2 regions of the Staphylococcus sp. EG-SA-2 genome follow, and region 1 is predicted to be linked to the other one. Evidence: predicted binding sites of a transcription regulator. Region 1 holds the regulator's gene; the other holds the start of a gene.
What was found. The regulator Rex, encoded in region 1, represses fermentation and respiration genes when NADH is low (regulators of the CRP and FNR family bind a similar motif). The targets are predictions, from matches to a motif close to TTGTGAAATATTTCACAA.

Region 1 (8,297 bases):
TGCTGTTCTAAATTGCTTAAAATTGACTTCAGGTTGTGGAGCATGTTTAATTTTTGAGATAGTATAGCCTTGTTTTAAAACATTGGATGCATAAAAGATAGATTTTAAGTCATCCTCATATGTACGCTTTAAAGTTGCTGATAAAATGATATTAAATAGGCAACTCATAAGAAATAATAAAATACCAACTTGTGAATTAATAAATATAACTGCAAATGAGATAACTGGTAAAAACGGGCATAGAAACAATATATTTTGACGTTTTACCGGTGTGATTTGGTCTGGAAATGTTGGATAAACAGTTTTACCAATCAAAGCTAAATGATATGTTACGTTTTTTCTAAATTCAGCATTATCATTAAATAAACTAAGTAATGATTTGTTCGTAATTGAAAGCATTCCACGTAAACAGGCATATAGCTTCATTTCACCAATAGCTGTTAAATTATAATTCATCTTATGAAAAATTGCATTCATATTTAAGTCGGACCAAGTTTTATCATCAACTAATGAATGTGATTCAAATTTTTCCTTGTAGAGCTTATACTCATAGTCGAAATGTGAGTTCGGTCTGATAAAAGCTTCTAATGGAGAAATCGTTTGCCATAATGTTTCCATAGATTTTAATAGACGTTGACGACTCATGTATCGTCCAACAATTCCTATTACAGATGTAAGTAGAATAATTGCTATAACAAATATTAAAAATGTTTGATTTGTGCTCATAAGTATCTCCTTATTTATTTTTAATAATAATAAAAATATACTTCAATAATATTATTATTTCATAAAGAAAGTGTCTTAACAATGAATTTTGATAAAAACAATGTCAATAGAGAACATGCGTACTTATCAACAAAGAGTGAATAACTTGTGGATAAAAGGTGTTGATAACGTCATTTATTGTGGATATCAGGTGGGAAAACAGAAAATAAATAATTGATTAGTGTTAATTTACTTGTGGATAACTAGGATAAGTCTGTGGATAGCTATAATATCAGCGTTTTTATTGTGAATAAAAAAATTAAAATTTGTAAAAAAATAACTCTAACTATAGCGAATTTACAGTTAGAGTTATGTATATTTTTATAGTTTTTGTTGTAATTCTTCCCATTTAGACATAGCGTGTTCTAATTTTTGTTCGCTATCTTGTTTTTGGATAGCTAATTCGTTTGCTTTTTGTGGATTGTTATACACTTCTGGTTGGGTTAATTGCTCGTCTATTTGTAAGATAGTAGTCTCTAAAGTTTCTATTTCATTTTCACACTCGGATATTTGTCGTTCAAGTTTGCGTTGTTCACGTCTTTGTTCTTTTTGGTTATGATACGACGATTGTTCCATAGACTTTTTATGTGCTTGTACGTTAACTGACTGTTCTTCTTGGTGCGCTTTCAACGCTTCGGCTTCCTCAACTTTTTCAATGTAATATTGATAATCTCCTAAATACATCTTTCCGCCATCAATTGTTAAATCAAATACCTTGTTTGCTAATTGGTTAATAAAGTAACGATCATGGGAAACAAATAGTATTGTTCCTTCAAAATGTTGGAGTGCTTGCTCTAACATTTCTTTTGAATCTATATCGAGGTGGTTGGTAGGTTCATCTAAAATAAGTACATTGTCACGTTGCAACATAAGTAGTGCTAGTTGTAAACGTGCTTTTTCACCACCAGATAAATCATTAATTATCTTTTTAACATCGTCTTGTACAAATAAGAAACGTCCAAGAACTGCTCGAATATCTTTTTCATTCATTAACGGATATTGATCCCACACATAATCTAAAATCGTTTTACTAGATTTAAATTCTGCTTGCTTTTGATCATAATAACCAATTTGTAAATTTGCGCCGAAAGTAATATCGCCATTAAGCGCTTTTTGTTGATTAGCAATAGTTTTAATTAAGGTCGATTTTCCAATACCATTTGGCCCAATGATTGCTATATGATCGCCTTTAGAGACCTCTATACTGATAGGTTTGGTAATTGCAGTTTGATAACCGATTTCTAAATTTTTTACATGCATGACGTCATTACCTGTATTCCGGTCAAAGCCAAATTGAATATTTGCACTTTTGGCATCTAACATTGGTTTATCAATGCGTTCCATTTTTTCTAAAATCTTACGTCTACTTTTTGCCATTCCACTTGTTGAAGCACGGGTAATATTTTTCTCAACAAAAGTTTCTAATCGTTTTATTTCTGCTTGTTGACTTTCATATTCTTGCATTCGTTTTTGATAATATAAATCCCGTTGCTGTATAAATTCCTCGTAATTACCAACATAGCGTTTGACATCACCTAAAGCCACATCATAAATTTGAGTAACTATTTTATCTAAAAAGTAACGATCATGGCTGATGATGACGATTGCACCTTTAAAATAACGTAGATAATCTTCAAGCCACTTTGTCGTTTCTAAATCTAAGTGGTTAGTAGGTTCATCTAAAAGTAATAAATCAGGTTCGTTTAATAGCATTTGAGCTAAAGATAAACGTGTTTTTTGGCCACCGCTAAAATCATTGATAGGTTTATTGAAATCTTCTTCACTAAAATTTAACCCGTGAAGTACTGTTTTAATTTTACTTTCATATTGATACCCTTCTAATTGTTCAAATTGATTCGATAAAGATTCATAACGGGACATATGTGTTTTATATGTATCACTATCGTAATCATTTGCATGTTTTGATAACCAATCTGTTTCTTCTTTGATTAAGCTTTCCATTCGTTTAATATGTTCAAATGGTTTTGACATTTCTTCAAAAACTGTTGCATTAGAATTTAAAGTCATTTGTTGAGTTAAATAACCTAGTTTTAAGTTTTTAATTTTTGACACATTTCCAGAATCATAGTTTTCTACACCAGCTATAATTTTCATCAATGTTGATTTACCGGCGCCATTTCTTCCTACGATACCAATTCGTTCACCAGTTTTTACTTCAAAATCAACATCAGTAAATATATCTTCACCATCGAACGATTTTGATATATGATTGAGTTGTAAAAGTATCATTCGATCTTCACCTTTCGTCTTTCTCAAATTTTATTAACTTATGAAAAAAGTCGTAATTATTACATTAATAACCATTTTACAGTATAAAACGCCGTCTTGAAACTAAGATATTTATTTTTAAAATTCAATAATGTATAATATTTAGGTATTCATTGTAATCAATTATTTGTTTTTTAATAATCTAACAATTACGCTCTAACTCGTTTGAATACATAGATATAATTCATTCAAACACGAAGGAGGAAATAGCGAATGAGTGACCAAGTTAAAATTCCTCGAGCAACTTTAAAACGTTTGCCGTTATATTATAGATTTGTCAGTTCATTAAAATCTAAAGGTATAGATCGTGTAAATTCAAAAGCGATTAGCGATGCGTTACAAATTGACTCGGCAACAATTCGTCGTGACTTTTCATATTTTGGCGAATTAGGTAAAAAAGGGTACGGATATAATATAGATAGTTTATTGGATTTCTTTAAATCTGAACTAAGCGAGAGTGACATGATCAAAATCGCAATTGTCGGAGTTGGGAACCTAGGGAAAGCTTTGCTCACATATAACTTTTCAATACATGACGATATGACGATTACAGAAGCGTTTGACGTAAAAGAAGATGTTATTGGCCAGAAAATAGGGAACGTTATTGTAAAAGATAACGATGAATTAATAACAACATTGAAGAAGGAAGAAATAGATGTTGTGATTCTAACTACACCAGAAAGAGTTGCACAGAAAGTTGCAGATGAACTCGTCCAAGCTGGTGTGAAAGGTATTTTAAACTTCACTCCTGGTAGAATTAATACGCCTTCAGATGTGCAAGTACATCAAATTGACTTAGGTATAGAATTACAGTCATTATTATTCTTTATGAAAAATTACAGTGAATAAATGTGATGTTAGCTTTGAATGATTAACCTTGTTATATCTTTAATTAATTATAGAACAGTCTGGGACTAAGTATGTCTCAGGCTTTTTCTGTTATGTTTGAAAATGAAAGGAAAAACTGTTGTGTTGATAAATATAGTATAGGTTAATAAATTAACACGTAGAGATATAATGATGAATCGTAATTAATCGCCTTCCTTATATGAATATAATATAAATATCAAAAATATTGTGTATAAGGTTGAAAACAAGAAAATCATCACCTATAATACATACTAAACTTATCGGAAATGAGGGGTTAGGATTATGTGGATGATTTTTAGTGGCTTAATTGTCGGGGGACTCTTAGGTTTTGTCATGCAAAGAACAAGATTTTGTTTAACAGGTGGCTTTCGAGATATGTATGTGCAAAAGAATAATAAGATGTTCTATGCATTATTAATCGCTATTACTATTCAAAGTATAGGATTATTGATTTTGACGGCAACAGATATTTTACAAATTCCTGCACATAGTTTTCCAATATTGGGAACAATTATAGGTTCTTTTATTTTTGGAATTGGAATAGTATTGGCTGGAGGGTGTGCAACAGGTACTTGGTATCGCGCTGGTGAAGGGCTAATTGGTAGTTGGATTGCATTAGTATTATATGCTGTTACTGCAGCAATCACTAAAACAGGGATTTTAAAGCCAGTAATGGATAAAATTAATCAACCAACGAATGTAAATAGTGATATGTCTCAAACAACTGGCATTCCGTTTTGGGGATTAGTCGTTATATTAACTATAATCACCATTTTTCTAGTTGTAAGAACACTCAATAATAAGAAAGTTCGAGTTGCTGTTCCAAAACTAAAGCAACGTTATACAGGTATTAGATATTACCTTTTCGAAAAACGATACCATCCATTTATTGCAGCAATTGTAATTGGACTTATCGCACTCTTAGCTTGGCCAATGAGTGCATCAACTGGAAGAAATGACGGTTTAGGTATAACAACGCCTTCAGCAAATTTAGTACACTTTTTGATTACAGGTGAAACTAAATTTATTGATTGGGGTGTCTTTTTAGTTCTAGGAATTTTCATTGGTTCATATATTGCAGCTAGAGGATCAAGAGAATTTAAATGGCGATTGCCAGACAAGATTACAATACGAAACAGTGCCATTGGTGGCATATGTATGGGATTTGGTGCGTCAGTTGCTGGTGGTTGTTCTATCGGTAACGGTTTGGTTGAAACGGCAACGATGACTTGGCAAGGATGGATTGCGCTAGCATCGATGATAGTTGGTGTATGGACAATGAGTCATTTTATCTTTGTTCGTCCAATGAAAAAAGTACAACAACAATCCGCAAAGGTTAAACAGCAAACGCAAATAGTATAGAAGATTATTATGCAAATGATGTTGATCAAATAAAAGTGATTGGAAAAGGAGAAATAATTATGATACACGAATTAGGTACAGTAGGAATGGTATGTCCATTTCCGTTAATTGAAGCGCAAAAGAAAATGGCAACATTGCAATCTGGAGATGAATTAAAAATTGATTTTGATTGCACGCAAGCGACGGAAGCCATTCCAAATTGGGCTGCAGAAAATGGTTATCCTATAACAAACTATGAACAAATTGATAATGCTTCATGGACAATTACAATTCAAAAAGTTTAACGTTATCATTTTAACAATAAAATAGATATTAGATTCTATGGCTACTTCCGCTAATTTAAAAGTGAGTAAGTAGTCTTTTTTGTTTTAGTTCATGAAATCATTTTTATATAGTGTGGCATATTTTATTTCAAAAGATGTAATAAAACTTAACGCATTTTTGCTTTTTATAAATTGTCAGATTATTATGAAAACAAGGGAGTGGTAAGTATGAATCTTAACGATACGATATTTATGTTTTTGTGTACATTATTAGTTTGGTTAATGACACCAGGATTAAGTTTATTTTATGGTGGGTTAGTTCAATCTAAAAATGCGCTTAATACTGTCATGCAAAGTATGGCAGCAATTGTGCTTGTTACATTTGTATGGATAACAGTTGGTTTTACAATTAGTTTTGGGAATGGGAATTTATGGTTCGGAAATTGGGAATATACTTTTCTTAATCATGTAGGTTTTGCGACTCAAGAAGATATTAGCCCACATATTCCTTTCGCTTTGTTTATGTTATTTCAAATGATGTTTTGTACGATTGCAATTTCTATTTTATCTGGTTCAATCGCTGAGAAAATGAAGTTTATTCCTTATTTATTATTCGTAGTAATATGGACTGCTCTTGTATACAGTCCAGTAGCACATTGGGTTTGGGGCGGCGGTTGGATTAATAAACTCGGTGTATTAGATTTCGCTGGAGGTACGGTTGTTCATATTACATCAGGTGTTTCTGGTTTAGTATTAGCTATTATGATTGGAAAAGGAAACAAACATTCTGAATCAACACCACATAATCTTATCATTACGTTGATTGGCGGTATATTCGTGTGGATTGGTTGGTATGGATTTAATGTAGGTAGTGCTTTTACATTTGATAATATTGCGATGCTTGCATTTACAAATACTGTCATTTCAGCCAGTGCAGGTGCTATAGGTTGGTTAATTTTAGAATATATTTTTAAAAAGACGACAAGTTTACTTGGACTTTTACTCGGTGCATTAGCAGGATTAGTTGTTATTACTCCTGCAGCAGGATATGTAACATATCTTAGTGCAACAATAATGGCTTTAATAGGAGGTATCTGTTGTTATATTGTCATTAATTACATCAAGGTAAAACTAAAATATCATGATGCATTAGATGCATTTGGTATTCATGGTGTTGGTGGTATTATTGGTGCTGTTTTAACAGCAGTTTTCCAAAGTAAAAAAGCCAATCCTGACATTGAGAATGGCTTTATTTATACTGGTGACATACATATTATACTTGTACAAATATTATGTGTAACAGCAGTTGTAATTTTTAGTATCGTCATGACGTTTATTATTGCGAAAGTAATTAAATTAATTACACCATTATCTGTTACGGAACAAGAAACGAATATAGGATTAGACAAGATTGTTCACGGTGAACATGCTTACTTTGAAGGTGAGCTAAATAGATTCAATAAACATATTCGATATTAGAATATATTTACATAGAATATTCATTGTCCTGACATTTAACTAAAGGTTGATGTTGGGACATTTTGTTATACAAAAGTTTTATTTTGAAATCTTTTTATGAAAGAAGCAGAAATATTATTTAAAGCGGTTACACATATGCTAAAATAAGGCTAAGTGTCACAAATAATGATAGGTGAATAAGTATGAAAAATATATCTGATATTGCCAAATTGGCAGGCGTTTCAAAAAGCACAGTATCTAGATTTTTAAATAATGGATCTGTCAGTAAAAAAACAAGTGAAAAATTAACAAGAATTATAGCAGAACATGACTATCAACCGAATCAATTTGCTCAAAGTTTAAGAGCGAGACAAACACACCTTATTGGTGCCATTATACCTAGAATGAATTCATATGCAGTAGATGAAACAATCAAAGGATTGGCAAAACAATGCCAAAAATATGAATCACAATTAATTTTAAATTACACAGGTTTAAATATCGAAGCAGAAATACAAGCGCTTGAAACATTAGCACGCAGTAAAGTAGATGGTATTGTTTTAATGGCTACAGACATAACAGAGAGACATATTGAAGTCATTAATAAAATGAATGTACCAATCGTTATTGTTGGTCAACAACATGAACAACTTCATAGTATTGTGCATGATGATTATAAAGCAGGTCAAATTATAGGCGAATGGATTGGTCAACAGGGATATCAACAAGTTGAAGTGTTTAGTGTAAGTGAAAAAGATATTGCAGTTGGTATACATAGAAAACGTGGTTTACTTGACCAGTTAGCTAAATACCAAATTAAACCTAATATACATGAAACAAATTTTACTTATGTGGAAGCACAAAAAGATGTTGCAAATGTTTTGGAAAATGTGGAGCAAGTAGATGCGGTTGTTGGAGCAACTGATACGATTGCATTAGCTGCCTATAAATATTATTCTGATAAAAATGATGTTATGAAACCACATCAAATATATGGTTTTGGTGGTGACCCAATGACACAATTAGTGTCTCCATCGATAAAAACAATTCATTATAATTATTTTGAAGCTGGCCAATGCGCGATGGAAGAGATACAACAGATGCTTAAAAAGCAAGATATGCCATATAGCGTCACAGTAGATGTTAATATTTAGACGCTGTATTTTTTAAAACAAATGTGGAACCGATACCATATAACTATAAATGGATAGGTTAAAAGTTAAAGAACGTAGGTAAAATTTGCTATAATAGAATATAAATTGTTAACAGCATAAATTATAAAAGGAGGAC
Region 2 (6,166 bases), on a different contig from region 1:
TTGGAATAAATGTTTCGTAGTGTACGCGATCCATATCGTAATTTAAAGATTTAAGTGCTTCGATCATAGATTGTAAGAATTTTGTACCACCACAGATATAAATTTCAGGTTTATTTGCTAAAAATGCTTGTAATTCTTCAGTGCCAATATAGCCTTGTTTATCTTTTAAGTGTGTATATAATTTAGCGTTGTCATAATGGCTTGCGATACTGTTGAAGTTGTCTTTGAAAGGTAAATGTTGTTCATTTTCAGCAACTTGAACCATCTGTGTATCTAAACCTTTGGCAGAGGCAGCTTCATACATTGCTACTAAAGGTGTGACGCCAATACCTGAACCTAAGAAAAGTTGTGGTTCAGTCGTATTCTCTAATACGAATCCACCTACAGGCGCAGCTAAATTAATCATATCGCCTTCTTTAATCTCATCGTGTAAAATTGTTGAAACTTCGCCTTCATGTTCTGTTGTGACATCACGTTTAACGCCAAAAGTTAAATGGTTTTTTTCACCTGATACGATAGAATAGTGACGTTTAGCTCTATATGGAAGTTTATCACTAGAAACATCAACTGTGATGTATTGGCCTGGTGTAAATTCACTAAAGTCATATTCTTCAGTTTCAACTGTAAATGATTTAATGTCTTCAGATTCTTGTTTAATATTGGTAATTTTGAATGGTTTAAAACCAATCCACATCATTTGATCATAAATTTCTTTTTCAATTTGGATGAACACATCCGCAATAACACCATATGCTTTTGCCCAAGCTTGAATCACAGGGTCATGTTCTTCTAAACCTGTCACGTCTTGGATTGCTTTTAATAAATTTTCCCCCACAATTGGATAATGTTCAGCATAAACTTGTAATGCACAGTGTTTATATGCGACTGGCATAATGACTGGTTTAATAACACTTAAGTTATCGATATTAACCGCAGCGGCCATTACAGCTTGTGCTAATGCTGAAGATTGCATGCCTCGTTTTTGGTTCGTTTGATTAAACATGTTTAAAAGTTCAGGATGCGCTTTAAACATTTTTGGATAAAAGATTGACGTAATTTCTGTCCCTTTCTCTTTAAGTAAAGGCACCGTTTGTTTGATAATGTCTTTCTCTTGTTCTGTAAGCATGATACTCCTCCTTTAATCTGTCTATTTTGATTATTCTACTAAAAATTTCGATATTCAATTAATTGGTTTGAGAAAATATAAATAAAATGGCAAATTTGATAATTGTATGACATTTTTAATTTTTTAAATACTTATCAATAAGCATTGTGTACAATTGTCTGTTTGCACACCGACGATTGCGCGCATTTATTTGACTAATTCAAAAAACATTGTTGTTTTCTTAGAAAAAAGTAAACATGATAATAAAAATGTGAAAGTGTAAATAATCACTGGCGAAGTACGAAGACTAAAGACACCTAAGATGTAATCGTATACAAATTAAAAAGGTGTAAAAATTAAAATAAAATGTGAAATAAATCACAATTTAATATTGACCCAGTACTTAATGCATGTTACATTTTATATGTGAAATAAATCACAAACTTAAAAGCGGATGACACATGACCTTTTAAGTTATGCGTTGAAAATAAAAGAGATGTTTATTTGCTTTTGTATCGTCAATAAGCAGCATTAAACTAACATATTTGAAGCTACACGTATGTTAGTGAATTAATCATAAGGGAGTTTTTGTAATGAACAAATTTAAAGGGAACAAAGTTGTATTAATAGGTAATGGTGCAGTAGGTTCAAGCTACGCATTTTCATTAGTGAACCAAAGCATTGTTGATGAATTAGTCATCATTGATTTAGACACTGAAAAAGTTCGAGGAGATGTTATGGATTTAAAACATGCCACACCATATTCTCCAACAACAGTTCGTGTGAAAGCTGGCGAATACAGTGATTGTCATGATGCGGATCTAGTTGTCATCTGTGCTGGTGCTGCACAAAAACCTGGAGAAACACGTTTAGATTTAGTATCTAAAAACTTGAAAATATTCAAATCAATTGTTGGTGAAGTAATGGCATCAAAATTTGATGGTATTTTCTTGGTAGCTACAAATCCTGTTGATATTTTAGCGTATGCAACATGGAAATTCTCTGGTTTACCTAAAGAACGTGTTATAGGTTCTGGTACAATTTTAGACTCTGCACGCTTTAGATTATTGTTAAGCGAAGCGTTCGATGTTGCGCCACGTAGCGTCGATGCTCAAATTATTGGTGAACATGGTGACACTGAATTACCAGTATGGTCACACGCTAATATTGCGGGTCAACCTTTGAAGACATTACTTGAACAACGTCCTGAGGGCAAAGCGCAAATTGAACAAATTTTTGTTCAAACACGTGATGCAGCATATGACATTATTCAAGCTAAAGGTGCCACTTATTATGGTGTTGCAATGGGATTAGCTAGAATTACTGAAGCGATTTTCAGAAATGAAGATGCCGTATTGACTGTATCAGCATTATTAGAAGGCGAATATGATGAAGAAGATGTTTATATTGGTGTTCCAGCAGTCATCAATAGAAACGGTATTCGCAACGTCGTAGAAATCCCATTAAACGACGAAGAACAAAGCAAGTTCGCACATTCAGCTAAAACATTAAAAGATATTATGGCTGAAGCAGAAGAACTTAAATAACTTTTTATAAAATCTATACCATTCCAAAAATTGTAAAACCTTACCCAAAAAATTGTATAAAGGGCTATTTGATACAACTATATGTGTCGAGTAGCCCTATTTTTAATGTAGTGAAAGTCGTTGTTGAAATTAAATTCAAATCTGGCACTTAAGCTTTAATCATAGCATTAAGATGATTGTCTAGCAGAGGCGATTTGCGGGCTCACTACAGTGTATGATGAACTTAATGCTTCAAATGTAACATTAAAAATAAAAGCAACGATGTCACTTCTTACTTCGTACATCGTTGCCATTAGTTCTGTTGATATTTCGGTTAGTCTTAATCCCCGAGCAATTCTTCAATTTCATTTTTGATAACTGTAACGTGAGGCCCATAAATTACTTGCACACCAGTGCCTTGCTGGATTACACCTTTGGCACCAGTACTTTCGAGTAATACTTTATCGACTTTGTCATTTTGATTAAGTGTGACGCGTAGTCTCGTTGCACAACAGTCAACGATTTCAATGTTATCTTTGCCTCCCAAACCAGCAACAATAGTTTGTGCTCTTTCAGTAGCCTCAACTTGTTGTGCTGCAGCTTTATCTTCTCGACCAGGTGTTTTGAAATTAAATTTCGTAATTAAGAATCTGAAAACGATGTAATACAAACAGAACCACACAATTCCAATAGGTATGACGTATAGGTAGTTTGTTTTACTATTACCTTGTAGCACACCAAAGAGTAAGAAATCGATAAAGCCTCCACTGAAGGTTTGACCAATTGTAATGTTGAAAATGTCTGCCATCATAAATGCTAATCCATCAAAGAAGGCATGGATTACATAAAGAATAGGTGCGACAAACAAGAAACTAAACTCTAAAGGTTCGGTAATACCTGTTAAAAATGAAGTGAGTGCAGCGGATAACATTAAACCGCCGACAACTTTTTTATGTTCAGGTTTAGCTGTGTGATAAATTGCAAGTGCGGCACCACATAAGCCGAACATCATCGTAATAAAACGGCCTGACATAAAGCGTGACACACCTGAATAATACTTCGTCACATCTGGATCACCAAGTTGAGCAAAGAAGATGTTCTGCGTACCTTGAACTAAGTGCCCTTTGACTTCTAAAGTACCACCAAGTGCCGTCTGCCAAAACGGTAAGTAAAAAATATGGTGTAAACCGAGTGGACCTAACAATCTTAAGATGAAGCCATAAACAAAAGTACCGATGGCACCTGTTTTCGTTACAAATCCACCAACATGATAAATGCCGGCTTGTATGCTTGGCCAAATGAAAAACATCAATACACCTAAAAAGATTGCGGCAAATGCTGTGACAATAGGGACAAATCTAGAGCCACCAAAGAAACCTAAATACGGTGGTAATACCACTTTGTGATATTTGTTGTGAAGTATTGCGGTCATAATACCTGTGATAATCCCGCCAAAAACACCGGTTTCAACCGTTTGTATACCGAGCACCATGCCTTGTCCATTTTGTGCAAGCTGATCTTTTGCCAATGTGCCCGTGATAGTTAATAAGCCATTCATAGTTGCGTTCATAATTAAGAAACCGAGCAGCGCAGCTAAACCTGCAGTACCTTTATCGCTTCTAGATAATCCGATTGCGACACCAATTGCAAAGATGACCGGTAAATTTTGGAAAACAATACTACCTGCAGCTGACATTAATGTAAAAATATTTTGTAATAAGGTAATATCTAAAATAGGGTATGCTTTAACGGTGTTTGGATTACTTAATGCACCACCGATACCCAACAATAGACCTGCAGCTGGTAAGATTGCGATAGGTAACATAAAGGACTTGCCGAACTGCTGTGCTTTTTCAAATAAAGATTTCATCAACATCCCTCCTAATTATTCTCAATATAGCTTTTGAGAAATTTAATATCAATATATATTCTGTGTATGAAAATATTTTTCATAAAAATTGTTTGAATCATGTAACAATCATATAAATTGCTGTTTATATTGTTGTGAAAATGAGTTGACAAAAGTCGGTATAGATATGTAGACATCCTATTTTTAGCGAGGTAGGTTGATAAGGCATATCGGATAAATTTATAAGCCATAAAATAGATAAATAGTGTTTGTATCCAAAAATATGAGAAAGTTAAAACTATTTTTCAAAATAAACATGATTCACCACATAAATAAATATACATAAGCTATCGATAACAACTTAAGAAAGGTGGATATATAAATGAAAAGAAAGATTATTATGGATTGTGATCCAGGACACGATGATGCAATAGCATTAATTTTAGCGGGGGCAATTGACAGTCCACTAGAGATATTAGCTGTAACAACAGTCGCAGGTAATCAATCAGTTGACAAGAATACGACAAACGCCTTGAACGTATTGGATATTATGGGACGCCAAGATATAGCAGTAGCGAAAGGTGCGGATAGGCCGTTAATTAAACCAGCTGCCTTTGCTTCTGAAATACATGGGGAATCTGGATTAGATGGTCCGAAACTACCGTCGACACCATCACGTCAAGCAGTTGCAATGCCAGCATCAGATGTGATTATAAACAAAGTGATGACGAGTGATACACCTGTAACAATTGTAGCGACAGGTCCTCTTACGAATGTAGCAACGGCATTGATTCGTGAGCCAAGAATCGCTGAGCATATTGAATCTATTACTTTGATGGGTGGTGGTACATTTGGAAATTGGACGCCTACAGCAGAATTCAATATTTGGGTAGATGCTGAAGCAGCGAAGCGTGTTTTTGAAAGTGGGATTACTATAAATGTGTTTGGTTTAGATGTAACACATCAAGTTTTAGCCGACAATCACGTGATTGAACGCTTTGAAAGTATCAATAATCCTGTTGCACAGTTCGTCGTAGAATTATTGCAATTCTTTAAGAAGACATACAAGACTCACTTTAATATGGATGGTGGTCCAATACATGATGCTTGTACAATTTTGTATTTGTTACAACCAGAATTGTTTACAATGGTACCCGTTAATATCGACATTGAACATCAAAGTCCACTAACTTATGGCACTATGGCTGTCGATTTAAATCATGTTACAGGTAAGCCTGCCAATGCTTATTTTGCTACAGCAGTTGATGTTGAAGAAGTGTGGAACTTGATAGACCATAAGTTACGTACATACGAATAATAATACTTAATTAAATAGATACAGTTAACCCTAAGGCGCCTGATATAAGCGTCCTTAGGGTTTTTATAGTGGATTACATTGGTCATGACAATTTGATAATGATTGAGATATGTATGTTAAAAATTCTTCAAAAAACATAAAACACAAAAATATATGTAAAAATTTCAATTGCTTTATTTTAAAAGATTAAAATCACAAAAAATATAGATATAATTGAAATGTTGTTAAAACATCACAATGATGTACATGCTCATTTTGGAAATATGTGTTCAAAGTGTGTACATCGGTGTGACGATTGATGATAAATTGAGCTCAGATGCTCAAAGGAGGATCGAACATGAACGGGGATAATCAGCAAATACTCAGAG

Region 2: IDG60_RS05715 (L-lactate dehydrogenase) is a predicted target of Rex. The motif match lies at 1,472-1,489, and genes of this name have one in related genera.

The regions. Positions count from the first base shown of each region.
Region 1 is NZ_JACYHC010001282.1:576-8,872, forward strand. Features, by position in the region: partial or broken gene IDG60_RS20700 (MutS family DNA mismatch repair protein) at 1-726, opposite strand, end outside; gene IDG60_RS20705 (hypothetical protein) at 815-943, shown strand; gene IDG60_RS20710 (ABC-F family ATP-binding cassette domain-containing protein) at 1,087-3,015, opposite strand; gene IDG60_RS20715 (redox-sensing transcriptional repressor Rex) at 3,268-3,903, shown strand; gene IDG60_RS20720 (YeeE/YedE family protein) at 4,207-5,286, shown strand; gene IDG60_RS20725 (sulfurtransferase TusA family protein) at 5,346-5,570, shown strand; gene IDG60_RS20730 (ammonium transporter) at 5,778-7,028, shown strand; gene IDG60_RS20735 (LacI family DNA-binding transcriptional regulator) at 7,211-8,161, shown strand.
Region 2 is NZ_JACYHC010000444.1:8,451-14,616, reverse strand. Features, by position in the region: gene IDG60_RS05725 (globin domain-containing protein) at 1-1,126, opposite strand, end outside; gene IDG60_RS05720 (hypothetical protein) at 1,281-1,388, shown strand; gene IDG60_RS05715 (L-lactate dehydrogenase) at 1,699-2,652, shown strand; gene ptsG (glucose-specific PTS transporter subunit IIBC) at 2,972-4,501, opposite strand; gene IDG60_RS05705 (nucleoside hydrolase) at 4,863-5,798, shown strand; partial or broken gene IDG60_RS05700 (hypothetical protein) at 5,908-6,005, shown strand; gene IDG60_RS05695 (BglG family transcription antiterminator) at 6,136-6,166, shown strand, end outside.